DNA from 3 places in the Catellatospora sp. TT07R-123 genome. Region 3 is predicted to be linked to each of the others. Evidence: predicted binding sites of a transcription regulator. Region 3 holds the regulator's gene; each other region holds the start of a gene.
The links. The regulator HrcA, encoded in region 3, represses chaperone genes, less so after heat shock. The targets are predictions, from matches to a motif close to GGTTNGCACNCTCNNNNNGAGNGTGCNAACC.
Positions count from the first base shown of each region.

Region 1: a site for HrcA is predicted at 4,207-4,237, ahead of groES (co-chaperone GroES). Genes of this name have one in related genera too.
Region 2: a site for HrcA is predicted at 5,773-5,803, ahead of groL (chaperonin GroEL). Genes of this name have one in related genera too.

Region 1 is NZ_BNEM01000001.1:3,945,118-3,954,534, reverse strand. Features, by position in the region: gene Cs7R123_RS16900 (sugar ABC transporter substrate-binding protein) at 1-415, opposite strand, end outside; gene ybaK (Cys-tRNA(Pro) deacylase) at 771-1,250, opposite strand; gene Cs7R123_RS16890 (class I SAM-dependent methyltransferase) at 2,060-3,220, opposite strand; gene Cs7R123_RS16885 (SMP-30/gluconolactonase/LRE family protein) at 3,224-4,072, opposite strand; gene groES (co-chaperone GroES) at 4,356-4,670, shown strand; gene groL (chaperonin GroEL) at 4,736-6,373, shown strand; gene Cs7R123_RS16870 (molybdopterin-dependent oxidoreductase) at 6,525-8,075, shown strand; gene Cs7R123_RS16865 (WhiB family transcriptional regulator) at 8,088-8,462, opposite strand; gene Cs7R123_RS16860 (response regulator transcription factor) at 8,664-9,417, shown strand, end outside.
Region 2 is NZ_BNEM01000001.1:4,207,552-4,216,968, forward strand. Features, by position in the region: gene Cs7R123_RS18220 (S8 family serine peptidase) at 1-1,477, shown strand, start outside; gene Cs7R123_RS18225 (GNAT family N-acetyltransferase) at 1,480-2,382, shown strand; gene Cs7R123_RS18230 (sugar porter family MFS transporter) at 2,496-3,947, shown strand; gene groL (chaperonin GroEL) at 4,049-5,671, opposite strand; gene Cs7R123_RS18240 (hypothetical protein) at 5,930-6,898, opposite strand; gene Cs7R123_RS18245 (cold-shock protein) at 7,059-7,262, opposite strand; gene Cs7R123_RS18250 (serine hydrolase) at 7,530-8,351, shown strand; gene paaN (phenylacetic acid degradation protein PaaN) at 8,440-9,417, opposite strand, start outside.
Region 3 is NZ_BNEM01000001.1:3,150,221-3,159,637, reverse strand. Features, by position in the region: gene Cs7R123_RS13500 (hypothetical protein) at 1-56, shown strand, start outside; gene Cs7R123_RS13495 (phytanoyl-CoA dioxygenase family protein) at 171-1,106, opposite strand; gene Cs7R123_RS13490 (hypothetical protein) at 1,270-2,124, opposite strand; gene Cs7R123_RS13485 (enoyl-CoA hydratase-related protein) at 2,318-3,103, opposite strand; gene hemW (radical SAM family heme chaperone HemW) at 3,121-4,335, shown strand; gene Cs7R123_RS13475 (DUF4870 domain-containing protein) at 4,343-4,855, opposite strand; gene hrcA (heat-inducible transcriptional repressor HrcA) at 5,098-6,123, shown strand; gene dnaJ (molecular chaperone DnaJ) at 6,171-7,301, shown strand; gene Cs7R123_RS13460 (16S rRNA (uracil(1498)-N(3))-methyltransferase) at 7,403-8,137, shown strand; gene Cs7R123_RS13455 (SDR family NAD(P)-dependent oxidoreductase) at 8,258-9,019, opposite strand; gene Cs7R123_RS13450 (histidine triad nucleotide-binding protein) at 9,044-9,397, shown strand; gene Cs7R123_RS13445 (serine hydrolase) at 9,407-9,417, shown strand, end outside.

The DNA.
Region 1 (9,417 bases), 790 kb from region 3:
AGCTGACGTAGTACGACGCGGAGCCGCCCAGGGTCAGGCGGTCGTAGTCGATCGTCGGGATGTTCTGCGCCTTGGCCTTGTCCAGGACGGCCTTACCGGTGCCGGAGTCCAGGTTGACGATCATCAGCACGGTCGCGCCGTTGGTGATCATCTGGTCGGCGATGGTCTGGAACTGGGTCTTGTCGCCCTGTGCGTTCTGGATGTCGGCCTGAACGCCGGCAGCCTTGAAGGCCGCCTCGAGGTACTTGCGGTCCGCGGTCTCCCAGCGGGCCGAGGACTTGCTGTCGGGCAGGATGACGCCGATCTTCGGCGTCTTGGGGGCGCCGGTGTCGGCACCCTTGTCCTCGGCACAGGCGGCGAGGCCGGTCACAGCCAGGAGGCCGGACGTGGCCAGAGCCAGGATCCCTTTGCGCATCGTTGCTCAAATCCTCTCGGATTCAGGGGTTGTTACACGGGGTGGTTGCGGAGCGGTGCGGCGTCCCGGATCCGGGGTCCGGGGGAGCCGCGGTGGCGAATCCGGGGTGCGGTTCGCCAGGTATCGGCAGTGCGTGAGGCCGGTCACACGGTTTTTGTTGTGTGCGACAACGTATGGCGAACAAATGTGTTCGCGCAAGCCTCGGGTTTGTTGTTGGCAATAACAATTCAGCAACGTGCGCGTAACCGGACCGTCGTCCGGGGTTGCGAAAGGCTTCCAGGCAGGACAAATCACCCAGCGTCAGGACAAGATCGTCCAGATGCCGGGACGGCGGAGGGAACGGGGGCGGATCAGGTCAGGAACGGGCGATGGGGGCGAGGACCGCAGCGGTCAGCCGGATCAGGTCGGTGGGGGCCAGCCGGAGCTGAAGACCCCTCTTACCTGCGGAAACATACATCGTCTCGCCGGCCAGCGCCGACTCGTCGATCACGGTCGGCAGGCGCTTGCGCTGCCCGAGCGGGCTGATGCCGCCGCGGACGTACCCGGTGGTCTTCTCGGCCAGATCGCGGTCGGCCATCGCAGCCCGCTTGCCGCCGGCCGCCGAGGCGAGCGCCTTCAGATCGATCTCGCCGGTCACCGGCACCACGGCCACCGTCAGCGCGCCGTCGACCTCGGTGACCAGGGTCTTGAACACCCGCGCCGGATCGGCGCCGAGCGCCTCGGCGACCAGCGCGCCGTAATTGGGGGAGTCGGCCGACACGTCGTACGTGTGCAGCGTGTGCGCCACCTTCTGCTTGGCGAGCAGCGCTGTCGCCGGAGTCCCCTGACCACCCACGATCGCCGATGCTACGCCGCCCCTACCCCGCCCCACCGCCCACCAGCCACCGCCCCGCGGCCCGGTTCCCTTCACCCGGCCGTGCGGTCCAGCGGATGATCGCTGTTTCCGGCCCAACCCTCGCCATGAACCGCCGGTCCTGACCGCAGACGGCGATCGTCCACCAGCGATCGCCACTCCCGGCCCGATCCTTGCCGTGAACCGCCGGTTCTGACCGCAGACGGCGATCGTCCACCAGCGATCGCCACTCCCGGCCCGATCCTTGCCGTGAACCGCCGGTTCTGACCGCAGACGGCGATCATCCACCGGCCATCGCCGCTTGCGGTCAAAGCCACCGCGCCCGTCGCCTTCTGCCGCGCCTGTCACTCCGCCTGCCGTTCCCTACGGTGCGCCGTGCGCCGCGCGCGGTGCACGGCGCGCGGTCTGCGGTGCGCGGTGCGCGGTCTGCGGTGCGGGGTCTGGTGGGTGATCGCGGTTTCCGGTCGAAACCCTGCCGTGAACCGCTGGTCTTGACCGCAGATCGCGATCATCCACCGGCGATCGCGGCCTCCGGTCGGAACCGGCTGCCATTCGCCGCCGTCGCCGGCCAGGGGACCGGTGATCACGGTCGCAGGGTGGAGACACGCCGTCGAACACGTCCATAAGTTCATGATCAACCGGGTGGTGCCGGGGCGGTACCGGCTGGTGCCGGGTGGCATCCGGTGGCACCCGGCGGTGCCGGGCGGCGGTGACGGGCGGTGCGGGGCGGCGGTGCCGGGCGGGCGGCGGCGTGCGGCGGCGTGCGGGGCGGTGGGGTGGGGTGGGTGGGGTTAGGGGGTGGGGTGGGTGAGGAGGGCTAGGGGGCCGGTGGGGGTGCGGGTGAGGAGGAGGGAGGCGGGGTTGGGGCCGGACAGGCGCAGGTCACGGCGGAGTTGTTCGACGTCGAGGGCGGAGCCGCGCTTGAGGATCTCCAGGCGCCCGACCTGGCGGTCGCGCAGGGCGGCGCGCAGGCGCTTGAGGGAGAACGGCATGGCCTCGTCGATGGCGAAGCAGCGCCCGAAGGGGGAGGTCACGGGCGTGTCGGTGTAGACGTACGCGATGGACGGGTCGGCCAGGCGGCCGTCGTGGGCGGCGGCGAACTCGGCGACCAGGTGGGCGCGGACCACGGCGCCGTCGGGGTCGGTGACGTACGCGCCGACGGCCCCCACCGGCGCGAGCTCGTCCCCGCTGCCGGTCAGCTCGTGGGCGGTGCCGTCGCGCAGCACGGTGGCCCGGCGCGGCACCCGGGCCAGCGGCCCGCACCAGGCGGCGGCCTCGACCACGTCGCCGTCGACGGAGACCAGTTCCAGCTCGGCACCGGGCGGCAGCAGCCCCTGGTCGATGCCGGGGGCGAGCTTGAGCACGGTGTACGGCACCCGCTGCGGCAGCGCGGCCACCCAGTCCCACGGCGGTGAGTAGTCCTCGGGCCGGAACACGCGCCGCCCGCCGCTGCGCCGGGCCGGGTCGCAGAACGCCGCGTCCACGGTGCCCAGGTCGAAGTCGCGGGCGTCACCGCAGGTCACGGTCGCGTCGGGAGCGTTGAGGGCGGCGCAGGCGGCGGTGACCGGGTCGGCGTCGACGCCGTACGCCCGGATGCCCGCGGCCGTCACCGCCCGCAGGTCGGCGCCGAGCCCGCAGCCGAGGTCCGCCAGGGCCCGCACCCCGGCCGCGGCCAGCCGCGCGGCCCGCCGCGCCGCGACGACCTCGCGGGTGGCCTGCTCCAGCCCGGCCCGGGTGAGGAAGACCCGGGCGGCGTCGGCGCCGAACTTGGACGCGGCCCGGCGCCGCAGCGCGACCTGGGTCAGCGCCGCGTTGGCCAGTTCGGGGGCGAAGCCGAGCGAGCGCAGTGCCATGGCCGCGGCCAGCGAGTCGGTGTCGGCCGACTGGGCGGCGGCGGCCAGGGCCGCTTCACCCTCGGCGGTACGCAGCAGCGCCAGCTGGTCGAGATCCACGCCTCATTCTGGCAGCGCGACAGTGACCACCTGGAACGGTGCCCCCGCCCCGGGCTTGTGCATCTGCGAGTTGACCAGCAGCAGCCGGTCGTGTGCGTACGCCAGCGTGGTCGGGGCGTCGAAGCAGTCCTCGCGCCAGCGCCGCACCTCCACTCCCGACCGCCCGTCCGCGGCGATGCACACCTCGGACAGGTAGAACACCACGTCGGCGTGGCTGGTGCCCTCGTTGACCAGGCCGTACAGGGCGTCGCCGAGCAGCAGCATGCCGTCGGGCCCGAACGGCGCGCCCACCTCGACCCGGGTCGCCTCGGCGGTGGCCAGGTCGACCCGCCACAGGCTGTCGTCGCCCTGCGCGGCGACCAGCAGCGCGCTCCCGTCGGGCGTGGCGGTGATCCCGTTGAGGAACGGCAGCGTGCCCGCGCCCTCGACCGTGGCGAACACCTCCAGCTCGCCGGTGGTCGCGTCGCTGTCGCCCAGCGGCAGCCGCCACACGACGGGTGTGCGCGAGTCGGTGACGTACGCGGTGTCGCCGACGATCCATACGTCGTTGAGCAGGGCGTCCGGGGCGGTGCGCCGGGCGACCAGCGCGGCGGTCCGCAGGTCGTAGACGTACAGGTGGCCGGTGTCGCCGCCGCAGGCGACCAGGCGGGTGCCGGCGTGCACGGTCAGGCCGAGCACGCAGGTGCGCCCGTCGGATCCGGCGGGCAGCCAGACCTCGGTCTCGGGGTGGTCCAGGCTGCCGCGGTAGACGGTGCCGTCGCGGCTGCTGCCGACATGGAAGGTGCCGCCGGGCGCGGTGGTGATCCCCTCGGGGAACACGGCGTCACCGGGAAGGGTGTAAACGGCGTGCATGGCCGCACCCTACGCGGGCGGCGCACGTGCGGAGATCCCGATATCCCCGGTGTTCACGTAGGGGACGGGGTAAGTTGGCCGACGTGGCGACTAGCACTCTCCTTGACTGAGTGCTAGCGGCGACATAGTGTTCGAGTTAGCACCCTGGCTGCCAGAGTGCTAATGCATGACCGCCCGGTCGGTGGCGACACCCGCGACGACGCCACCTGGCGGGCGGTGATCTGACCAGCAGACAGACACCTGGGTCTCGTGCCGCGAGACCCGGGCTATACCCCAGGAGGGTATGCTCGTGACTACCGCGACGAAGGTTGCGATCAAGCCGCTCGAGGACCGGATCCTGGTCCAGGCGAACGAGGCTGAGACCACCACCGCGTCGGGCCTCGTGATCCCCGACACGGCCAAGGAGAAGCCGCAGGAGGGCACCGTCCTCGCTGTCGGCCCCGGCCGCGTCGACGACAAGGGCAACCGCATCCCGGTCGACGTCAAGGTGGGTGACAAGGTCATCTACTCGAAGTACGGCGGCACCGAGGTCAAGTACGCCGGCGAGGAGTACCTGCTGCTCTCCGCCCGCGACGTCCTCGCGGTCGTCGAGAAGTGATCTCAGCGATGCCCCGGCGCACCATGTGGTGGGCCGGGGCATCGTCACGTTAAGGAGACGATTAGATGCCTAAGATCCTCAGCTTCTCTGACGACGCCCGCCACCTGCTGGAGCACGGGGTCAACACGCTCGCCGACGCGGTCAAGGTCACGCTGGGTCCGAAGGGCCGCAACGTGGTGCTGGACAAGAAGTTCGGCCCGCCGACGATCACCAACGACGGCGTGACCATCGCCAAGGAGATCGAGCTGTCCAGCCCGTACGAGAACCTGGGCGCGCAGCTGGTCAAGGAGGTGGCGACCAAGACCAACGACGTCGCCGGCGACGGCACCACCACCGCCACCGTGCTCGCCCAGGCGATGGTGCGCGAGGGCCTGCGCAACGTGACCGCCGGCGCCAACCCGGCCGGTCTCAAGCGCGGCATCGACCAGGCGGTCACCAAGATCAGCGACGCCCTGCTCGGCAAGGCCGTCGCGATCGCGGACAAGTCTGACATCGCGCACGTCGCCACGATCTCCGCGCAGGACCGCGCCATCGGTGAGCTCATCGCCGAGGCGATGGACAAGGTCGGCCGCGACGGTGTCATCACCGTCGAAGAGGGCTCGACCATGACCACCGAGCTCGAAGTCACCGAGGGCATGCAGTTCGACAAGGGCTTCATCTCGCCCCACTTCGTCACCGACGCCGAGTCGGGCGAGGCGGTGCTGGACGACCCGTACATCCTCATCACCACCAGCAAGATCTCCTCGATCGAGGAGCTGCTGCCGCTGCTGGAGAAGGTCCTGCAGACCGGCAAGCCGCTGCTGCTCGTCGCCGAGGACGTGGACGGCCAGGCGCTGAGCACCCTGGTGGTCAACTCGATCCGCAAGACCATCAAGGTCGCCGCGGTCAAGGCGCCCGGGTTCGGCGACCGCCGCAAGGCGATGCTGCAGGACCTCGCGGTCCTGACCGGCGGCGAGCTGGTCGCGCCGGAGCTGGGCTACAAGCTCGACGCCGTCGGCATCGAGGTGCTGGGCCAGGCCCGCCGCGTGGTGATCACCAAGGACACCACCACCGTCATCGACGGTGTCGGCAAGCAGGGCGAGGTCGACGCCCGCGTCGCGCAGATCCGCAAGGAGATCGAGGCCTCGGACTCCGACTGGGACAAGGAGAAGCTGGGCGAGCGTCTCGCCAAGCTCTCTGGCGGCATCGCCGTCGTCAAGGTCGGCGCCGCGACCGAGGTCGAGATGAAGGAGCGCAAGCACCGCATCGAAGACGCGATCGCCGCGACCCGTGCCGCGATCGAGGAGGGCATCGTCCCCGGTGGCGGTGCCGCGCTGGCCCAGATCACCTCGGTGCTCGACGACGACCTCGGCCTGACCGGCGACGAGAAGACCGGTGTCTCGATCGTGCGCAAGGCGCTGGTCGAGCCGCTGCGCTGGATCGCCCAGAACGCCGGCCACGACGGCTACGTCGTGGTGCAGAAGGTCCAGGCCAGCGACTGGGGCCACGGCCTCGACGCGGCCAAGGGCGAGTACGTCGACCTGGCCAAGTCCGGCATCGTGGACCCGGTGAAGGTGACCCGCAACGCGGCGATCAACGCCGCGTCGATCGCGAGCCTGCTGCTGACCACCGAGTCCCTGATCGTCGAGAAGCCGGTCAGGGCCGAGCCCGCCGGCAACGGCGGCCACGGCCACTCGCACGGCCCGGGTGGGCACTCGCACTGACCCCGCTCCCGGCCCTGCCGGGGGTAAAGAAGGGCACCTTCTCATCGCATGGCGAGGTAGAAGGTGCCCTTCCTGATTTCTGCCCCCTTCACTTCTAACCCCTGCGGCCGTTCGGCGGGGCGGCGGTAAGCGATCGGTAATGCGTTCGGTCATGGTCGGCAGGCGCCGGGGCGAGCAGACTGTGGTCGTGACGACTCGGGTACGGGCGATGGCCGCGGGTGTGGTGTCGGCGGCGGTGGCGCTGGGCGTGGCGGAGCTGGTGGCGGTGTTCACCGGCCCGCGCACCTCACCGCTGATAGCGGTGGGCGGGGCGGTCGTCGACGCGACCCCGGAGGCGGTCAAGCACGTCGCGATCCAGTTGTTCGGGACGAACGACAAGGTCGCGCTGCTCACCGGCACCGTGCTCCTGCTGGCCGCCTTCGCGGCCGTGGTGGGCCTGCTGGCGCGGCGCGACTTCCGCTGGGGTGTCGCCGGGATCGGACTGTTCGCCCTGCTCGGGGTGGCCGCGGCGGTGACCCGGCCCAACGCGGGCCCGCTGGCGCTGCTGCCCACCGTCGTCGGCTCGGCCGCCGCGATCGCGGTGCTGCACTGGCTGCTGCGCGCGGCCGAGGTGACCGGCGCCGACCCCTCCGACGACGCCGCCCGGCGGCGGTTCCTGCGGTTCGCGCTGCTCGGCGCGGGCGGCGCCGTGGTGGCCGGATTCCTGGGCCGTACGCTGTCGGCCCGGCGCGGGGTGCAGGAGGCGCGGGCGCAGCTCACCCTGCCGACGCCGCAGAACCCGGCCCCGGCCCTGCCCGCGAACGTGGACCCGCCCGCGGCGGGGCTGTCGCCGTACGTCACGAGCAACGAGGCCTTCTACCGCATCGACACCGCGCTGGTGGTGCCGCAGGTCGACCCGGACTCGTGGCGGCTGCGCATCCACGGGCGGGTGGCCCGGCCGATGGAGCTGACCCTCCAGCAGCTGATGGCCCGGCCGACCGTCGAGCGGTACGTCACGCTGACCTGCGTCTCCAACGAGGTCGGCGGCGACCTGGTCGGCAATGCCCGCTGGCTGGGCGTACGGGTCAAGGACCTGCTCGACGAGGCGGGTCCGCTCGACGGCGCCGACCAGGTGGTCAGCCGCTCGGCCGACGGCTGGACCTGCGGCACCCCCACGTCGGCGCTGCGCGACGGCCGCGACGCGTTGCTGGTGTTCGCGATGAACGGCGAGCCGCTGCCGGTCGAGCACGGCTTCCCGGTCCGCATGGTCGTGCCCGGCCTGTACGGCTACGTCAGCGCCTGCAAGTGGATCACGGAGATGGAGCTGAGCTCCTTCGCCGACTTCGACGCGTACTGGGTGCGCAAGGGCTGGGCGGCGCAGGGGCCGATCAAGACGGAGTCGCGGATCGACACCCCCAAGGCGTTCGGCGCGGTCTCCCCCGGCGACACCGTGATCGGCGGGGTGGCCTGGGCGCAGCACCGGGGCGTCTCCGTGGTCGAGGTGCGCGTGGACGAGGGTCCGTGGGAGCCCGCCACGCTGGCCGGAACCGTCGGACCCGACACCTGGCGGCAGTGGACGATCCCGTGGAAGGCGACGCCCGGCACCCACACCATCTCGGTCCGGGCGGCCGACGCGACCGGTGCGCTACAGCCGGAGGACCGCGCCGATCCGTTCCCGGACGGCGCCCAGGGCTGGCACACGATCAGCGTGCAGGTGCACTGAGCGCTGCGGATGTCACCGGCCGGCCGCGACCGCGGCCGAGAGCTCGGGCTCCAGCCGTGCTTCGAGGCGCTCGACGTCGACGCGGGCACCGCAGCGGTCGGCGACGTCGCGCCAGCCGATCTGCAACAGGCGGTGCCGCTCGTGTTCGGTGAAACCGCCCCACACGCCGTACGGCTCGCGGGTGGTGAGGGCGTGCGCGGCGCACTCGGCGCGCACGGGACAGGAGCCGCACACCTTCTTGGCGGCGGACTCGCGGCGCCCCCTAGATGAGCCCCGCTCACCATCAGGGTGGAAGAATTGCAGGCTGTCACGCCCTCTGCACGCGCCGTGATGCTGCCAATCCCAAACGTCGGCTATCGGACCGGGGAGTCTGCGGAAGTGGGCCATCTGACCTCCTAGGGGATGGGAGGCTTGAGGTCAAGCGAAGAGATTTGGGACAACGTCAGCACGTTACTCCTCGTACGTCCACTTGTCGTCATCGAGTGGATGATCAGGTAGTGCTGGACAGAGTTTTCGACGGAATCCCCGGAAAGTGCGTAATGATCTGGGTGTCTCGTGGTCTTCTTCGCAGGAGAGAGGGGGATCACCGTGCAGACCGTCCTCGTTTGCGTACGCACCACCATGGCCGCGGCCACGATCGCGACCTGCGCCGAGCGGCTGGGGATAGCCGCCGGGGTGCGTACCGCGACCAGTGCCACCGAGGCGATAGCGCAGTTGGCCACGTTCCCGGCCGGGATCGTGCTCGCCGACACCGCGCTGACCCGCCCCGACACCGTCGGGTTCACCCGAAAGGTGCTCGCGGCGGTGCCGCATGCCCAGCTGGTGCTGTTCGGCCCGGAGGAACCGGCCGCCGCGCAGGCGGCCATCCGGGCCGGGGCCCGCGGCCTCATCGGTGGCACCGACCCTGACCCGGTCAGCACCGCGGCCAAGGCGCTGCTGCTGGTCAGCAGACCCGTGGCGCGCACCGAGGCGATCCGCCCGGCTGTCGCCGGGGTGATGGCCGGCGCCGCGCGCACCGGAGTCAGACCGCTGCCCGCCGGACCCGCGACGGCCGGGACCTACCCCGGCCGCCAGTTGGGGGTGCCCGCTGCCGCGGTCGTGCCCGCCCAGCGTGGAGACCTGGCCACCGAGCAGATGGTGCCCTCGGCCCGCCCGGCGCGCTCGGTCACCCTCACCGAGCGCGAACTCCAGGTGCTGCGCGGTATGGCCGACGGCCAGAGCAACGCCGAGATCGGCCGCGACCTGTTCGTGTCCGAGGACACCGTCAAGACCCACGCCCGCCGGCTGTTCCGCAAGCTGGGCGCGCGTGACCGCGCCCACGCGGTGGCGGCGGGATTCCGGG
Region 2 (9,417 bases), 1.1 Mb from region 3:
GCCGGGCCATCCGGCCGCGCCGACGCCGTACCCGGTCCCGCCCGGCGCCCCGGCGGGCGGCTGGTACGGAACGGCCGGACCGGCGCCGTTCGTCGACACGCTGGCGGTGCGGCCGCGCACCAGCAACCGCGCCCTGGCCACCGGCCTGGCCGTGGTGCTGGGCCTGGGCGCCGGCGCCTTCTACCTGTCCGCCGGACATCCCGGCCTCTACGGCGACCAGCTGTTCGTGGTGCTCAAGGACCAGGCGCCGCTGACCGGCCTGCCGACCACCACCGGCCTCGGGCCCGGCCGCGACGCCCGGGTCGCCGCCGTCTACCACCGGCTCGTCGAGCACGCCGAGCGCACCCAGGCGCCGCTGCGCCGCGACCTCGACCGCTGGCACTTCGACTACCAGCCGTACTACCTGGTCAACGCGCTGCGGGTGAACGGCGGCCCGGAGCTGAAGGCGTGGCTGGAGACGCGCGACGACGTCGACCGGGTGCTGCTCGACCAGCGGCTGAGGCCGCTGCCCCGGCCGATCGGGGTCAGCCACGGCACGCAGACCCAGCCCCCGGCGCTGACCCAGTGGAACCTCCAGCAGGTCGGCGCACCCGACCTGTGGAAGCGCGGCATCACCGGCTCGGGCATCGTGGTCGGCGGCTCCGACTCCGGCGTGGACGGCACCCACCCGGCCCTGTCGGCGCAGTACCGCGGCGGCGACGACTCCTGGTACGACCCCTGGTCGGGCAGCACCACCCCCAACGACCACAACGGCCACGGCACGCACACCATGGCCACCGCCGTGGGCCGCGAGAACGTCGGCGTCGCCCCCGGCGCGCAGTGGGTCGCCTGCGTGAACCTCGAACGCAACATGAGCAGCCCCTCGCTGTACCTGGACTGCATGCAGTTCATGCTCGCGCCGTTCCCGCACGGCGGGAACCCGTTCACCGACGGCCGCCCGGCGCGCGCCCCGCACGTGCTGACCAACTCGTGGGGCTGCCCGCCGATCGAGGGCTGTGACGCCACCGTGCTGCGCCCGGCCACCGCCGCCCTGGCTGCGGCCGGGATCGCCTTCGTCGCCGCCGCGGGCAACACCGGGCCCCGGTGCGGCTCGCTGGACACCCCGCCCGCCACCGACCCGGCGTCGATCACCGTCGCGGCCGTGAACGAGCAGCGCCAGATCACCGACTTCTCCAGCCGGGGCCCGGCCGACGGCAAGCCCGACCTGGCCGCCCCCGGCGACGAGGTGCTGTCGGCGATGCCGGGCAACACGTACGCCAAGCTCAGTGGCACCTCGATGGCGACTCCGCACGTCGCGGGCGTGATCGCGCTGCTGTGGTCGGCGCACCCGGAACTCGTCGGCGACCTGCCCGGCACCGAGCAGCTGCTGCGCCGCGGCGCCAAGCCCGCCGTCCCCACCGGCTGCGGAACGGAGGCGGACCAGGCCGGCGCCGGCATCGTCAACGCGGCGGACGCCGTGACCGCCGCCGCGGGGTAGCGTTGACCGTCATGATCGGCCCGTACGAGCCGCACCACCGTGCCGCCGTCACCGGCCTGCTGGAGCGGTCGCTGCTGGCCGACGACGCGGCCGAGGCGGCCGAGATAGTCGACCTGCTGGCCGGGTCGACCGGCTTCGTCGCGATCGACGGCGACGAACCCGACGGCGAGGTGGTCGGGGTGGCCCTGGGCAGCACCGGCCATCGCGACCCGGCGGTCGGGCACCTGGACCTGCTCGCGGTCGACCCGGGCCACCGCCGCCAGGGGCACGGCCGGGCGCTGGTCGAGGCGGTGGAGGAGATGCTGCGGGGGCGCGGGCTGACCGCGGTCCAGGTCAGCGGCAACGCCCCGGTGCACGCCTGGCCCGGGGTGGACGTGCGGTACACGCCCGCGCTGTGCTCGCTGGCCGCGCTCGGGTACGCGCACGACCGTACGGCCTGGAACATGACCGCCGAGCTGGTCGAGGGCTCGCCCGCGCTGCGCGAGACGCGCTCGGCCCAGGAGCGGCTGGCCGCCGCGCACGTCGTGGTACGCGCCGCGACCCCGGCCGACCTGCCCGAGCTGCGCCCGATCATCGCCGCCGAGTGGGACGCGGCCTGGGTGGCCGAGGTGGAGCGGGCGATCGGCGGCCACGGCGGCTGCCAACTGGCCTTCCGCGACGGAGCGCCGGTCGGCTTCGCGGCCTGGGGCGGCTGCCGCCCGAGCTGGTTCGGCCCGATGGGCACCCTGCCCGCCGCGACGGGACTCGGCATCGGCGGCGTGCTGCTGCGCCGGTGCCTGCGCGAGCAGGCCGATCGAGGGCTGCGCAGCGTCCAGATCGGGTGGGTGGGGCCGGTGAGCTTCTACTCCGGCGCCGCGGGGGCTGTCATCGAGCGCGTGTTCTTCCTGCTCCGCAAGCCCCTCTAGCCTCCGGTGGCAGGGAAGGGCACCTTGTCGTCGCCTTCCGTGGTGGAAGGGCACCTTCTCAACGCGACAGCCGGCGCATGCGTCGATTGCACCAATTTTCATGTTCGGGCGCAATGTCGCGAACGCTGCGCGACGATGAGGACGTGGCAGCCTCGTCGTCAGTCCCGGGCAGCGCCGCGGAGGCGCACGGCGCGGCGATCATGGTCTCGACCGCGGCGGCGGTGGGCGGATTCCTCTTCGGATACGACACCGCCGTCATCAACGGCACCGTGGACGCGCTGCAGGAGACCTTCCATCTCAACTCCGTCGTCCTCGGCCTGGTGGTGTCCTCGGCACTGCTGGGCTGCGCCGTCGGCGCCTGGTTCGCCGGTCCGCTGGCCGACCGGCTCGGCCGGGTACGGGTCATGCTCATCGCCGCCGCCCTGTTCGTCGTCAGCGCGATCGGATCGGCACTCGCCTTCGCCGCCTGGGACCTGACCGTCTGGCGCGTCATCGGCGGCCTGGGGGTCGGCGCGGCGAGCGTCATCGCCCCGGCGTACATCGCCGAGGTGTCCCCCGCGCACATGCGCGGCCGGCTCGGTTCGCTCCAGCAGCTCGCCATCGTCAGCGGCATCTTCGTCGCCCTGCTGGTCGACTACCTGCTCGCCGACGTCGCGGGCGGGGCGATGGCCTCGGTGCCGTGGGGCGGCGCGGCGTGGCGGTGGATGTTCGCCTCCGCCGCGATCCCGGCGGTGATCTACGCGGTGCTCGCGCTGCAGATCCCGGAATCGCCGCGCTACCTGGTGCGGCGCGGCCGCCTGGCCGAGGCCCGCAAGGTCATCAAGCGGCTGATCGGCGGCGACGTCGACCAGCGGATCGAGGACATTCAGCGTACGGTGAGCCGCCCCGGCGAGAAGGTGCGCCTGTCCGACCTCAGAGGCCCGCGCCTGGGCCTGCTGCCGATCGTCTGGGTGGGCATCCTGCTCTCGGTGTTCCAGCAGTTCGTCGGCATCAACGTGATCTTCTATTACTCGTCGACGCTGTGGGCGTCGGTGGGCTTCAGCGAGTCGAGTTCGCTGCTGATCACGGTGATCACCAGCGTCACCAACATCATCACCACGCTGATCGCGATCGCCCTGGTCGACCGGATCGGCCGCAAACCGCTACTGCTCATCGGCGCGGCGGGCATGGTGGTCACGCTCGGCACGATGGCCTGGTGCTTCTCCACCGCCACGCAGACCGTCAACGCGGCGGGCGAGTCCGTGACCATGCTCAGCCCCGACGTCGGCAAGGTCGCCCTGGTCGCGGCGAACCTCTACGTCGTCGCGTTCGGTATGAGCTGGGGCCCGGTCGTCTGGGTGCTGCTGGGCGAGATGTTCAACAACACGATCCGCGCGACGGCACTGGCCGTGGCCGCCGCCGCCCAGTGGGTGGCCAACTGGCTCATCAGCACCACCTTCCCGGCGCTGGCCAGCATCGGCCTGACCTTCGCGTACGGCCTCTACTGCCTGTTCGCGCTGCTGGCCTTCATCTTCGTCTCGAAGGCGGTGCACGAGACCAGGGGCCGCGAGCTCGAAAGCATGTGACGCACACGGGAAAGGCCCCGGCCGAAGCCGGGGCCTTTCCGCTGTTCATACGCTCGCGATCCCGAGAGATCAGCAGAGCTGCCGCCTCTGATCCCGAAAGATCAGAAGTCCATGTCACCGCCGCCGGGGCCCGCCGGGGCGGCCGACGCCTTCTCCGGCTTGTCGGCCACGACGGCCTCGGTGGTGAGGAACAGGGCCGCGATCGAGGCAGCGTTCTGCAGCGCCGAGCGGGTCACCTTGGCGGGGTCGATGATGCCGGCCTTGAGCAGGTCGACGTACTCGCCGGTGGCGGCGTTGAGGCCCCAGCCCGGCTCGATGTTGCGCACCTTCTCCGACACGACGCCACCCTCGAGGCCCGCGTTGACGGCGATCTGCCGCAGCGGGGCGTCGAGCGCGACCCGGACGATGTTGGCACCGGTGGCCTCGTCGCCGCTCAGGTCGAGCTTGTCGAACGCGGTCTTGCCGGCCTGCACGAGCGCCACGCCGCCACCGGCGACGATGCCCTCCTCGACGGCCGCCTTCGCGTTGCGGACGGCGTCCTCGATGCGGTGCTTGCGCTCCTTGAGCTCGACCTCGGTGGCCGCGCCGACCTTGATCACCGCGACACCGCCGGCCAGCTTGGCCAGGCGCTCCTGCAGCTTCTCGCGGTCGTAGTCGGAGTCCGACTTCTCGATCTCGGCGCGGATCTGGTTCACCCGGCCGTTGATCTGCTCGGCGTCACCGGCACCGTCGACGATGGTGGTCTCGTCCTTGGTCACGACGACCTTGCGGGCGCGGCCCAGCATGTCCAGACCGGTGCTGTCGAGCTTGAGGCCGACCTCCTCGGACACGACCTGGCCGCCGGTCAGGATCGCGATGTCCTGCAGCATGGCCTTGCGGCGGTCGCCGAAGCCCGGGGCCTTGACGGCGACGGACTTGAAGGTGCCGCGGATCTTGTTCACGATCAGGGTGGCCAGGGCCTCGCCCTCGACGTCCTCGGCGATGATCAGCAGCGGCTTGCCGCTCTGCATGACCTTCTCGAGGATCGGCAGCATGTCCTTGACGTTGGAGATCTTGCCGTTCACGATCAGCAGGTAGGGGTCCTCCAGGACCGCCTCCATGCGCTCGGGATCGGTGATGAAGTACGCCGAGTTGAAGCCCTTGTCGAAGCGCATACCCTCGGTGAGCTCCAGCTCCAGACCGAAGGTGTTGCTCTCCTCGACGGTGATGACGCCTTCCTTGCCGACCTTGTCCATCGCCTCGGCGATGATCTCGCCGACGGTGGTGTCAGCGGCGGAGATCGAGGCGGTGGAGGCGATCTGCTCCTTCGTCTCGACGTCCTTGGCGAGCTTCGACAGCTCCTCGGCCACGGACGCCACGGCGGCCTCGATGCCCCGCTTCAGGGCCATCGGGTTCGCGCCGGCGGCGACGTTGCGCAGGCCCTCGCGGACCAGCGCCTGAGCCAGGACGGTCGCCGTCGTGGTGCCGTCACCGGCCACGTCGTCGGTCTTCTTGGCGACCTCCTTGACCAGCTCGGCGCCGATCTTCTCGTACGGGTCCTCGAGCTCGATCTCCTTGGCGATGCTCACACCATCGTTGGTGATGGTGGGGGCGCCCCACTTCTTCTCGAGCACGACATTGCGACCCTTGGGGCCGAGCGTCACCTTTACGGCGTCAGCGAGGATGTTCATGCCCCGCTCGAGGCCGCGGCGCGCCTCCTCGTCGAACGCAATAATCTTGGCCATAACGGCGTTGTCCTCCTGGACAAGTCCCGAGGTCGGACGGCTGGCCCGCGACGACCGGCTGCCACCATTCAGCAGCCCCGCCAGTCCGACTCTTGGTTTCGTTTTGGCACTCACCACAGGAGAGTGCCAAACACCTGTTTAGCACTCTCGCCCCCCGAGTGCAAGCGAACCGACCGATGATCACACGCGTTCGCCCGCCGGACACATCGAGAACGGTTCACCTTCACCTTCGCGCGCGGGCGGCGCCGCGTACGGCGATCAGCCCAGCTCCGCCGCGAGCAGCGAGGTCCGGACCAGCTCGCCGGTGTGGCCCCGCGCCTCCGCGTACGCGACGAGCACGCCGCTGAACTGCACAACCGACAGCGGCAGCAGCACCAGACCGGCGACCAGGCTCACCGCCACGTCGAGCACGGCGACGGGCAGCACGTCGGTGAGCTGCGCCATGACCGCGAGGCGGGCCAGCAGCGAGTCGAGCACCAGGCCGAGCAGGCTCACCAGCCCGAGCGGCACGAGCCGGCCGGTCGTCGGCCAGAACCGCGCGTGCGTCAGCGTCCGGGAGCGGGTCATCGGCGCGGCGCGCTCGAACAGGTACGCGGGCCCGAGGAAGGCGACGCACAGGCAGAGGTAGGCCGCGAGCAGCACCGCCGGGAGCAGCCCCAGCCAGCTCTGGGCGGCCTGGACCGAGCAGCACAGCAGCACGTAGAAGACGATGCCGACCAGCGCGACGGCGGCCACGTGCCAGACGGTGAGGCCGACGAAGCGGCGCAGGCCGTAGCGCAGGGCGCCGCCGAAGGTGACCGGCTGCGCGTCCGCCTGCCGGACCGCGGCGTACGCGGCGGCGGCGTACCCGAGCATCCGCGGTGCCAGCAGCAGCACCAGGGCGACCAGCGACGTCTGCGCCATCGAGGTGACCAGCACGCTGGAGTCGGCGACCCGCGACAGCGGTCCGATGCCGTGTACGCCGGTCACGCCGTACACCACCAGCACCTTGAAGACCAGCGACGGCAGCAGCTGGGTCAGCGCGAAGAGGCCCAGCAGCACCGGCCAACCGCGACGCAGCACCCCGCCGACCCGGTGCGCCCAGCCGGCCATGCCGTCGACCACCGGGTTGACCAGGGGGTCCTCGTCGCCTCCCACCGGCACGAACGCTTCGGCGGGCGGCAGGTAGCCGATCAGCTCGGGTGTCTGCGTGTCGGGATCGTACGGATCGGAGACCGGTCCGAGCATGCTGCCGCTCCATCGGAGATCGGGTAAGGGCCGATCAGTGTGGCACGGTGGCCAGCCCGGCGCTGCCCCCTGCGCGAAGCGCCAACAGCAACAGAAAAGCCCTGATCCCGTTAGGGATCAGGGCTTTTCCAGCGTCTCTCAAGCTTTGATGGCCGAGCGGTCAGGCGATGACCCGGACCTTCTCCGCCTGGGGGCCCTTCTGGCCCTGTGCGATCTCGAACTCAACACGCTGACCGTCGTCGAGCGCCTTGTAGCCGTCCATCTCGATCGCGGAGAAGTGGACGAACACGTCCTGCCCTCCGTCGACCGCGATGAAGCCGTAGCCCTTCTCGCTGTTGAACCACTTCACGGTGCCCTGTGCCACGGTGCACTTCCTCACTTCTGTAAAGCTGGGTCGCCGTTCAGGCCGACCCGCGGCTGGGTGTTGTCAGCCGTCCTCGCACGCTACACGAGCACCCGCACCCTCGCACAGCCCCAAAACGGACCTGTAGCGCTCCCATTACAGTTCGACAGTCGGCAATCTGACGGAGAGCACGCTCTCCGGCGTGACCGGGGAAGTCATCCCACGGTTGGATGAATTGTGAATCGCCACGGTCGCCATGCCAGACGCGGCGGCAAACCAGGAACGTTGATGCCTCTAGCGCTCACGGTGATGTGCGCGGCGGGGCTGTTCATCGCCGGTGGAGTCGCCCGCGGCATGCAGTTCTTCAACGGACTCGTGCACCGCGTCGCCCCGAACCTGGCGCTGCCGATGGTGCCGCCGCCCGAACTGCCGCCGGTACGGCTGGACACCGCGGGGTTCGCGAGCTGGGCGATGCTCGACCGGCGCACCGGCATCATGGCGGGCTCGACCAACCTGGACGCCACCAGCGACACCATGTCCCTGGTCAAGGTATGGCTGGCCGCCGACTTCCTGCATCGCAACGAGACGCCGGACCAGGGCAGCCTCGACCGGATCACCATCATGATCCGCGACTCGAACAACGCGGCGGCCGACGCCTTCTACGAGCGCAACGGCGGCCAGGTCGGGATCGAGCGCATGATCGAGACCTGCGGGCTGACCGACTCGGCGCCGTACGCGCAGCCCTGGTGGTCGAACACGACCGTGTCCGCGCGCGACGTGGCCCGGCTCGGAGCCTGCATCGCCGACGGCCGGGCGGCCGGGCCCACCTGGACCGGGTGGCTGCTGGACCAGATGCGCGGGGTGCGCGGTCCCGGCGATTTCGGGCCGCGTACGGCGTTCCCGCTGGACGAGGCGGCGCACATCGCCATCAAGAACGGCTGGCTGCTGCGGGCCGAGGACCGGCTCTGGCACATGTCGTGCCTGGCGGTCAACGACGAGTGGAGCATCGGGGTGCTGCTGCGATACCCGTCGGAGCTGGGCTTCGAGCACGGCACACAGCTGTGCCAGTCCGTCGCCGCGCAACTGATGCCGGTCCTTACCGATCACTGAGCGTCACCGCGCGCGCCGAAAGTCAGCACGGATGAAGAAGGGCACCTTCTCCTCGCCAGGCGAGGAGAAGGTGCCCTTCCCCACCTCGCTAGGCGGGGCGGCGCGATTGGACGGTGCGGAACCGGGACGCCACGAACGCGCCGTCGGTCAGCGCCGCGTTGGCCGCCGCGTTCGCCCCCGACGCGTGGAAGTCGGAGAACGCCGCCGACTGGTTCACGAAGACGCCGCCGGTGAGGTTCGCCGACAGGTGCACGCCGACCTCCAGGGACGCCTGCTCGACCGCGTCGAGCACGGCCTCGTCGGTGCTGTACACCGCCGCGGTCAGCGCGCCCTTGGCGCCGACGGTCTGCCGGAACACCTCGATGCTCGCGCGCGTGCTCGCGGTCGGCACCGCGAAGGTCACCGGGCCGAAGCACTCCGCGGCATAGCCGTCGGTCGCCGTCACGATCATGGGGGTACGGCACACCGCCCCCGGGTACGCCGGGTGGGCCAGCTCGGTCGAGTCGAGCACCACGTCACCCAGCTTGCGGGCGCCGTCCATCCGCTCCAGCACCGCGTCGTTGACGATCGCGCCGGTCAGCTCGACCGCCTTGGCCGCGTCGCCGGTGATCGCCCGCACCGCGTCGGCCACCCCGGCCACGACCTCGTCGAAGCTCTTGTGCCCGGCCTCGGTCTCGATCCCGGCCGCCGGGATGAGCAGGTTCTGCGGGGTGGTGCACATCTGGCCGCTGTACAGCGTCAGCGAGAAGGCCAGGTTGCGGCACATGCCCGCGAAGTCGCCGGTCGAGTCGACGATGACCGTGTTGACCCCGGCCTTCTCGGTGTACACCTGCGCCTGGCGGGCGTTGTCCTCCAGCCAGTCGCCGAACGCGGTTGACCCGGTGAAGTCGATGATGCGCACCTCCGGCCGCAGCGCCAGCTCGGCCGCGACCGGGTTGTCCCGCGTGTCGACGGCCAGCTGCACCGTGTTCGGGTCGAGCCCGGCCTCGGCCAGCACCTCGCGCGCCACCTGCACCGTGATCGCCAGCGGCAGCACCGCGCCCGGGTGCGGCTTGACCAGCACCGG
Region 3 (9,417 bases):
GCCCGGCCTTCGTCGCCGGCCAGTGCACCAGCGGCGGCCAGGAGATCATCGACTGATCAGCTCTGGCAGCCGGAACCGCGGCAGCTGGAAACCGGGCATCCGGGCAGGAAGACGGCGACGGCCGGGAACGTCCTGGAGGACGTTCCCGGCCGTCGCCGTCTGTCAGCGCGTCAGCGCAGCCAGGGCACCGTACGGTCCAGCAGGCCGCGCTCCTTGAGCTCGGCGCGCACCGGGATCGTGTCGTCGACCCAGCCGCCGTCGCCGACGCCCCACATGTTCTGCACCTTCAGCTGGCCGAAGGCCTCGCCGACGAGCTGGCGCTGCACCGGGGTGAGCGACGCGTACCACGCCGAGTCGCGGTCGATCGGCATGTCGTCGACCGGCCGGATCCAGCGGTACGTGTAGCTCATGAACAGCATCCGGCGCGTGAACTCCGAGCGGTTGCGCGAGCGCGAGTGCCACAGGCGGCGGTCGAAGATGAACGCGTCGCCCGGCTTGGCCAGCCACGGCACGGCACCCTCGGGACCCTTGGCGATCTCGGCCGGGTCGCTCGGGCGGTACATCGAGTTGTTGAGGTGCGAGCCGGGGATGCACAGGGTCTGGCCCCGGCCCGGCTCGGAGATGTCGCTCAGCACGATCGCGACCTTGAGCGACAGCATCGGGCGCGGGATGTCGCCGTAGAAGGGGGCGTAGTACTCCGCGTCGGAGTTCTGCCGCCAGCCGTCCTGGTGCCACTCCCAGCGCGGGGTCTCGTCCTCCTCGTACGGCGGGTTCACGTCGAGGTGGTTGTGCTGGGAGTAGATGTTCCAGCCGGCCAGGCCCCAGATGTAGCGGAACGTCGGACCGTAGTCGAGCATGCGGGCGAAGGCCAGGCTGTGGCTCACGGCGCCGAGCAGGTGCAGCGAGCCGGTCTTGTCCAGGTGGCCGACGGACTTGTGCTCGGCGTAGAGGCGATCAGCCTCGGCCTGCAGCTCCGCCACCCGCTCTTCGCTGACGACACCCGGCAGGTGCAGGTACCCGCGCTCGTGGAACTCCCGGCGCTCGGCGTCGGTGATCGGCGTGAAACCCGCGTCCTGAGCGGTGTCAGGCTGAGAGGTGATGGTCATGTCCTCCCCTTACGTCCTTCCATACTGGGCACGGACGAAGGTGGCGATCGGAGGCGCGCGACTTGGGGGTGGCGTGCCGGGGTGAGCCAACTTCGCGAACGAGAGCCGATACTAACTCGCAATCGGGGCGTACGACGCGTCGCGTACCGGCTCCCCACCAGCCTCACCCGGCTGGCCGGACCGCTGCCACCACCTGTTCGGCCACTTTCTCGGCCGCCGACCACGCCCCGTTGTCGGCGGACCACTGGCGGTCAGCGAATGTCACCTTCCGCACCCCGGCCGCGGGCGCCTGGGCCACGAGCCAGTGCGCGAACTGCCACCCGGCCCGGTCCGTCGCGGCGGGCACGCGCAGCTCGGCTCCGGCCGCGACGACGCCCTTGGCCTTGGTGCCGAAGTCGAGCTTCATCCGCTCGACCAGTCCCGCCGAGGTGAGGACGACGTCGTCATCCCTGGTGTCGCAGGTCACACCGCCCGGGACCTGCCCGGTCAGCACCCGCGTCAGCACCTCGGCCTCGTCGGCCCACTTTTGGTACGCCTCCGGGTACGCCGAGCGCTGCACCCGCTGCGCCGCCTCGGTGACGCGCATCCTCTGCCAGCCCTTGATCCGGGCCAGGCTGCGGTAGAACCGGTCGGCGGCGTACCGCGGGTCCATGATCTGCGCGGTGGTGCCCCAGCCCTGGCTGGGACGCTGCTGGAACAGCCCGACCGAGTCGTGGTCGTTGCCGCCGCCCAGATGCTCCAGGTTGCGCAGCTTCGACTCCTGCAGCGCCGTGGCCAGCGCCACGGTCACCGCCCGGTCGGGCACGTTGCGCCGGATGCCGACCGCGGCGATGGTGGCGGCGTTGGCCATCTGCTCCGGGTCCAGCCGGACCTGCCCGTCGGCGTCGGCCACGCACTCCGGGGCGCCGAGCACGGGCAGCGGCAGGCCGTCGGGCAGCTTCGTCCGGGCCAGGTAGCCGCCGACCCCGCATACGACGAGCAGGACGACCAGCACAGTCAGCACCGAACGGGCGCGCACGCGACCTCCTAGAGGGGGTTTCGTCGGTTCGTGGCAGGCTCCCCGGCCACCTTACGACGCGAGAGGCCCCTCGCCCCGATTCACGCCGCCCCCTCACCATCGCCGTCGCGCTGTGAGGCGGGCGTTAAGAGAGGCGGCGTCAAGAAGGGCACCTTCTACCTCGGAAAGCGAGTGGAAGGTGCCCATCCTCACCTCAGGCCTGGGGGATCCAGGCGGGGTCGCGCTTCTCGCGGAAGGCGGCGACGCCTTCGCGCCCCTCCGGGGAGCCGAAGAAGCGCAGTGAGATCTCCGACAGGTGGGCCACCTCGGCGCCGATGGTCTCCGCGGGGGTACGGCGCAGCAGCTGCTTGGTCGTGGCCAGCGCGGCCGGGGCGCCCCGGACCAGGCTCTCGCACCAGCCCTTGACCACGGCGTCCAGCTCGTCGCCCGGCACGGCGGCGCTGACCAGGCCCATCTGGGCGGCCCGGGCCCCGGCGAAGACGTCGCCGGTCAGGTAGTAAAGGGCGGCGTCGCGCGGGGACAACCGGGGCAGCACCGTCGCCGAGATCAGCGCGGGCACCACCCCCAGGCGCACCTCGGTGAAGGCGAACGTCGCCGCCTGGTCGCAGACGGCCAGGTCGGCCGCTGCGATCAGCCCCAGGCCGCCCGCGCGGGCCGGGCCGCGCACCGCCGCCACCACCGGCTTCGGGCAGTCCGCCACGGCCGCGAGCACGTCGCCCAGCAGCGCCGCGGGCATCTGCCCGGAGGCGGCGGCCGCGGCGGTCTCGGCCAGGTCGGCGCCGGAGCAGAACACCGGGCCGGTGTGGTCGAGCACGACCACCCGCACCGCGTCGTCGGCACCGGCCGCGGCCAGCGCGTCGAGCAGCTCGCGCATGAGCCGCTGGGACAGCGCGTTGCGGTTGTGCGGGCTGTCGAGCGTGATGGTGGTTACGCCGCGGGCGTGGGTGACCCGTACGAGCGGGGAGTCAGGTGACGACATGTTGGCAGACTAGAGGCGTGGCCCAGCTTCCCGATGGTGAACCCGTACCCGACGACGGTGCGTTGCCCGAGTCCGCGCTGACCGACGTCGGCGGGCGCGGCTTCGGCGTATATCTGCACGTCCCGTTCTGCGCCAGCCGGTGCGGATACTGCGACTTCAACACGTACACGGCCTCTGAGCTGGGAGGGGCCGACACCGACGGGTACGTCGAGGCGGTCCTCGCGGAGCTGGCCCTGGCCGCGAAGGTCATGCCCGCCCCGCCGCAGGTGGACACGGTGTTCGTCGGCGGCGGCACGCCGACGCTGCTGCGTCCCGACCAGCTCGGCCGGATGCTGGCCGCGATCGACGACACCTGGGGCCTGGCCGCCGGGGCCGAGGTGACCACCGAGGCCAACCCGGAGTCGGTGACGCCCGCCTCGCTGCGGGAACTGCGCGCGGCCGGGTTCACCCGGATCTCGCTGGGCATGCAGTCGGCCGCGCCCGGGGTGCTGCGCATCCTGGACCGCAAGCACACCGCCGGGCGCGCCCCGGCCGCCGCCACCGAGGCCCGCGAGGCCGGGTTCGAGCACGTCAACCTGGATCTGATCTACGGCACGCCGGGGGAGAGCGAGCAGGACTTCGCCGACTCGCTGGCGGCGGTGATCGGGGCCGGGGTGGACCACGTCAGCGCGTACGCCCTGATCGTGGAGGACGGCACCCGGCTGGCCGCGCGGGTCCGCCGCGGCGAGCTGACCGCCCCCGACGACGACGTCGCGGCCGACCGCTACCTGGCCGCCGAGGCCGCGCTGACCGGGGCCGGGCTGAGCTGGTACGAGGTCTCGAACTGGGCCGCGGACGAGGCGTCGCGCTGCCGCCACAACCTGCTCTACTGGCGCGGCGGCGACTGGTGGGGCCTGGGGCCGGGCGCGCACAGCCACGTGGGCGGGGTGCGCTGGTGGAACGTCAAGCACCCGAGCCGGTACGCCGCCCGCCTGGCCGAGGGCCTGTCCCCGGGCCTGGGCCGGGAGGTGCTCACCGCCGAGCAGCGCCACACCGAGGAGGTGCTGCTCCAGCTGCGCCTGGCCGACGGGCTGCCGCTGGCCCGCCTCGACGGCGCCGGGCGCGACGCGGCGGCGCGGGCGCTGGCCGACGGGCTGCTCACCGAGGCCGGATACGGCGACGGCCGCGCAGCGTTGACGCTGCGCGGCCGGCTGCTGGCGGACGCGGTGGTCCACTCCCTGCTGGCGTGGTGAGGCGGTCTTACTTGACCAGCTTCAGCGGCGTCAGCGGGTAGTTGTACGACGAGCCCTCGTTGGCCTTGATGCCGGCGAGCACGCCGAAGATCGCGCCGACGACGGTCGCGGCCAGGGCGATCAGGATCGTCACGACCAGGCAGCTGAGGATCCAGCAGATCGCGGCCACGATGGTGATGCCGATCTGGAAGTTCAGCGCGGCGATCGCGTGGGCGCGGGCGGTCGGCGACTTCGGGCCCTGCACCAGCAGCGCGATCAGCGGGGCGACCCAGCCGCCCGTGCCGGCACCGAGCAGGGCGCCGGCGGCGCCGCCGAAGTGGGCGACCATGGCCCAGGTCTTGTCGTCGTTGCTGTCGAAGCCGACCGGCGCGGGGCCGGGCGGAGGAGCCGTGTAACCGCCCGAGGCCGGCGGCGAGTACGGTGCCGACGGCGGCGCGGCCGGGGCCGGAGGCTCGAAGGACGGAGCCGACGGCACCGGCGGCTCCTGGGGGGCGGAACCGGGCGGGGTGGGTTCACTCATGCCCGTCAGGCTAGGTCTGTGGATCAAACGGCGCCAGTCAACACCCGTGACCGATAGGCGACAATCTGCAACCGCCTACGTGCTCAATCGTTGTCTGGTCCGTCTCGGGCCCCGCCGCGACCGGTCGGACCCCCTGTCCGGCCGCTCGGGGTGTCGGGCGGGTCACCACGCCTATCCCAACCCGGTGCGCGGCCACGTAGACTGGCACTCACCAACCACGAGTGCCAAGCGGGAGGAGCGGCATGGGCCTGGACGACCGCAAGCTCGAGGTCCTGCGTGCGATCGTGGAGGACTACGTCTCCACGCAGGAGCCGGTCGGGAGCAAGGCGCTGGTGGAACGGCACGCCCTGGGCGTGTCCCCGGCGACCGTCCGCAACGACATGGCCGTGCTGGAGGAGGAGGGTTACATCCGCCAGCCGCACACCTCGGCCGGGCGGGTGCCCACCGACCGCGGCTACCGGCTGTTCGTGGACCGGCTGTCGCGGGTGAAGCCGCTGACCCCGGCCGAGCGCCGCGCCATCGAGCGGTTCCTCATCGGCGCCGTCGACCTCGACGACGTGGTGCACCGCACCGTCCGGCTGCTGGCCCAGCTCACCCGGCAGGTCGCCGTGGTGCAGTATCCGAGCCTGGCCCGGTCGGCCGTGCGCCACCTGGAACTGGTCCCGGTCTCCACCACCCGGCTGCTGCTCGTCATGATCACCGACACCGGCCGCGTCGAGCAGCGTACGGTCGAGCTGCCCACCCCCGTCGAACCTGACGAGATCACCGAGCTGCGCCGGCTGCTCAACGTGACCCTGGCCGGGATCAAGCTCGCCGACACGCCCCCGCTGGTGCAGGGGCTGGTCGAACGGGCCGAGCCCGAGGCCAAGGCGACCGTGACCGCCCTGGCCAGCGTGCTGATGGAGACCCTGGTCGAGCGGCACGAGGAGCGCCTCGCGCTGGCGGGCACGCACAACCTGGCCCGGGTGGGTCCGCTGGACCTGGCCACCGGCTCGCTGCGCCCGATCCTGGAGGCGCTGGAGGAGGAGGTCATCCTGCTCAAGCTCTTCGACGAGGTGAAGGCGGGCGCGACCCGGGTGCGCATCGGCGACGAGAACGAGGTCGCCGACCTGCGGGTCACCTCGGTGGTCAGCACCGGATACGGTCCGGGCAGCACCGTGGTGGGAGGCCTGGGCGTGCTGGGGCCGACCCGGATGGACTATCCCGGCACCATCGCCACCGTACGTGCCGTCGCACGTTACGTCGGCGAGCTGCTGGCGCAGAATTGACCGACGATTTTTCCGTAGCGTGTTGTTGAACGAGGCTTGAGGACAGCGTGGCCAAGGACTATTACGGCATCCTGGGTGTGCCCAAGGACGCCGACGCCGACGACATCAAGCGGGCCTACCGCAAGCTGGCCCGGCAGTACCACCCGGACGTGAACCCCGACCCGGCCGCGGCGGAGAAGTTCAAGGACATCAACAACGCGTACGAGGTGCTCTCGGACGACCAGAAGCGGCGGATCGTCGACCTCGGCGGCGACCCGCTGGCGCCGGGCGGCGGCGGGGCCGGCCCCGGCGCGGGCGGCGGCGGCCCGTTCGTCGGGTTCCAGGACATCATGGACGCCTTCTTCGGCGGCAGCGGTTCGCGCGGCCCGCGCCCGCGCACCCGGCCGGGTGCCGACGCGATCCTGCGGCTGGACCTGGACCTGGTCGAGACCGCGTTCGGCGTCGAGGCCCCGATCACCGTGGACACGGCGGTGCTGTGCACCACCTGCTCCGGCGCCGGGACCGCGGCGGGCACGCATCCGCAGACCTGCGACACCTGCGGCGGCCGCGGCGAGGTCCAGTCGGTGCAGCGCACCTTCCTCGGCCAGGTCGTGTCCTCGCGCCCCTGCAACGCCTGCCAGGGCTACGGCACCACGATCCCGCACCCGTGCCCGACCTGCGCCGGCGACGGCCGGGTCCGCACCCGGCGCAGCCTGACCGTCAAGATCCCGGCAGGGGTCGAGGACGGCATGCGCATCCGCCTGGCGGGCCAGGGCGAGGTCGGCCCCGGCGGCGGCCCCTCCGGCGACCTGTACGTCGAGATCCACGAGCGCTCGCACGACGTGTACGCGCGCAAGGCCGACGACCTGCACTGCAAGGTCACCGTCCCGATGACCGCGGCCGCCCTGGGCACCCGCCTCACCATCAAGACGCTGGACTCCGAGGAGCAGCTGGAGGTCAAGCCCGGCACCCAGCCGAACTCGACCCTGCGCATCCGCGGCAAGGGCGTCCCGCACCTGCGCGGCCAGGGCCGAGGCGACCTCTTCGTCCACCTCGACGTCAAAACCCCCACCAAACTAGACAACGAACAGGAGCGCATGCTCCGCGAGTTCGCCCGCCTCCGCGGCGAAGAGGTAGCCGAACTGTCCAAGCAAGGCGGCTTCTTCTCCCGCGTCCGCGACGCCTTCAACGGCCACTGACCCCCGGCCGTGCCCCCCTCACGGGTCGATCATGAACTTATGGCACGGTTCGGCGGCGTGTCGGGGGCACGGCTTCCTGATCGACATCGGAAGGTGAGCCGGTGAGCGCGCCGCTGTTCCTGGTTGACAAGTTGCCGGCGGGGGAGTCGTACACCCTCGGCGGGGTTGAGGGGCATCACGCCGCCACCGTGCAGCGGCTGCGGGTCGGCGAGCAGCTGCTGCTCGCCGACGGGCGCGGCGGGCTGGCCACCGCGGTGGTCACGGCGGTCGGCAAGGGCGCGCTCGACGTCGCCATCACCAGCCGGGCGTACGACGACCCGCCCGCCCCCCGCCTCACCGTCGCCCAGGGCATCGCCAAGGGCGACCGGGGCGAACTCGCCGTACAGGCGATGACCGAGGTCGGCGTCGACGAGATCCTGCCCTGGGCCGCCGCCCGCAGCGTGGCCCAGTGGCGCGGCGACCGGGGCGCCAAGTCGCGCGAGAAGTGGGCCGCGGTGGCCCGCGAGGCCGCCAAGCAGGCCCGGCGCACCTGGCTGCCCGAGGTCGGCGGCGACCCGGACGTGTCCACGAAGCAGCTCGCCCAGCGCCTGGCGGGCGCCGCCGCGGCGTACGTGCTGCACGAGGAGGCCACCGAGCGGCTGGCCGCCGCCGCGCTGCCCGACTCCGGCGAGATCATCCTGGTGGTCGGCCCCGAGGGCGGCATCGACGCGGCCGAGGTCGCCGCGTTCACGGCCGCCGGCGCGGTCCCCGTCCGCCTGGGCAGCACGGTCCTGCGCACCTCCACCGCCGGCGTCGCCGCCCTCAGCGTCCTCTCGGCCCGCCTCAACCGCTGGTGACCTGCCCGCCGGGCGCGGTTAAAGATCGGCCAAGTTGCCTGGCAATCGGGCGTATCTTGGGCCGTCTTTCCCACGATTGCCCGGCAACTTGGCCGATCTTGGGCCCAGGGCCCGGGGCGGTCAGCGGAGGTGGGAGGCGCCGTTGAGGTCGAGGACGGCGCCGGAGGCCCATTCGGCCTCGGGGGAGGCGAGCCAGAGGACGGCGGCGGCGACCTCCTCGGGGCGGGCGACGCGGCCGAAGGGGGACTGGGCGGCGTGCTCGGCACCGCGCGGCACCTTGTACGACGCGTTCGACGGGTCCTCCAGGACGTACCCGGGGGCGACGGTGGCCACGGCGATGCCGTACGGGGCGAGCGCGACGGCGAGGGACTGGCCCATCGCGTGCAGCCCCGCCTTGGCGGCGCCGTACGCGGGCTGGCCCGCCTCGCCCCGGTACGCCCCGCGCGAGCCGACGTTGACGATCCGCGCCGGTGGCGCGCCCTCGGGCCGGGCCAGCATGTGCCGCACCGCGCACCAGGTGACGTTCGCGGGGCCGGTCAGGTTCACCGCGAGGGTACGGGCCCAGGCCTGCTGCCACTGCTCGTAGGAGACCTCGGTGATCGGGTGCGGGTACGCCTGCCCGGCGTTGTTGACCAGCACGTCGATCCCGCCGAGCCCGTCGGCGGCCGCGTCGGTCATCGCGGCGACGGCGGCGGGGTCGGCCAGGTCGGCCTGTACCACGACATGCCCGGAGCCGGGCAGCTCGGCCCGCAGCGACTCGGCGAGGTCCGCGGAGTCGCGGTGGTGGACGGCGACCCGGTCGCCGTTCGCGGCGAACGCGGCCGCCACCGCGCGGCCCACGCCGCGCGACGCACCGGTCACCAGGATTTTGCGCACTGACACGGAGTTCAGCCTACGATCTGTGCCGTGACCCAACCCGACTGCCTGTTCTGCCGGATCGTCGCGGGCGAGATCCCGGCGACCGTGGTCCGCGAGACCGAGACCACGCTGGCGTTCCGCGACATCGCGCCGAAGGCGCCGGTGCACGTGCTGGTCATCCCGAAGGAGCACTACGCCGACGTGGCCGCGCTGGGCGCCGGTGACCCGGCCCTGGCCGGGGAGGTGCTGAGCACCGTCGCCGACGTGGCGGCGGCGGAAGGCCTGGACGGCACCGGTTTCCGGGTCATCTTCAACACCGGCGCCTCGGTGGGGCAGACGGTGTTCCACGCGCACGCCCACGTGCTCGGCGGCGTCGACATGGACGGCGATCTCACCGGGTAGTCTCGCCGCATGGCGAACGT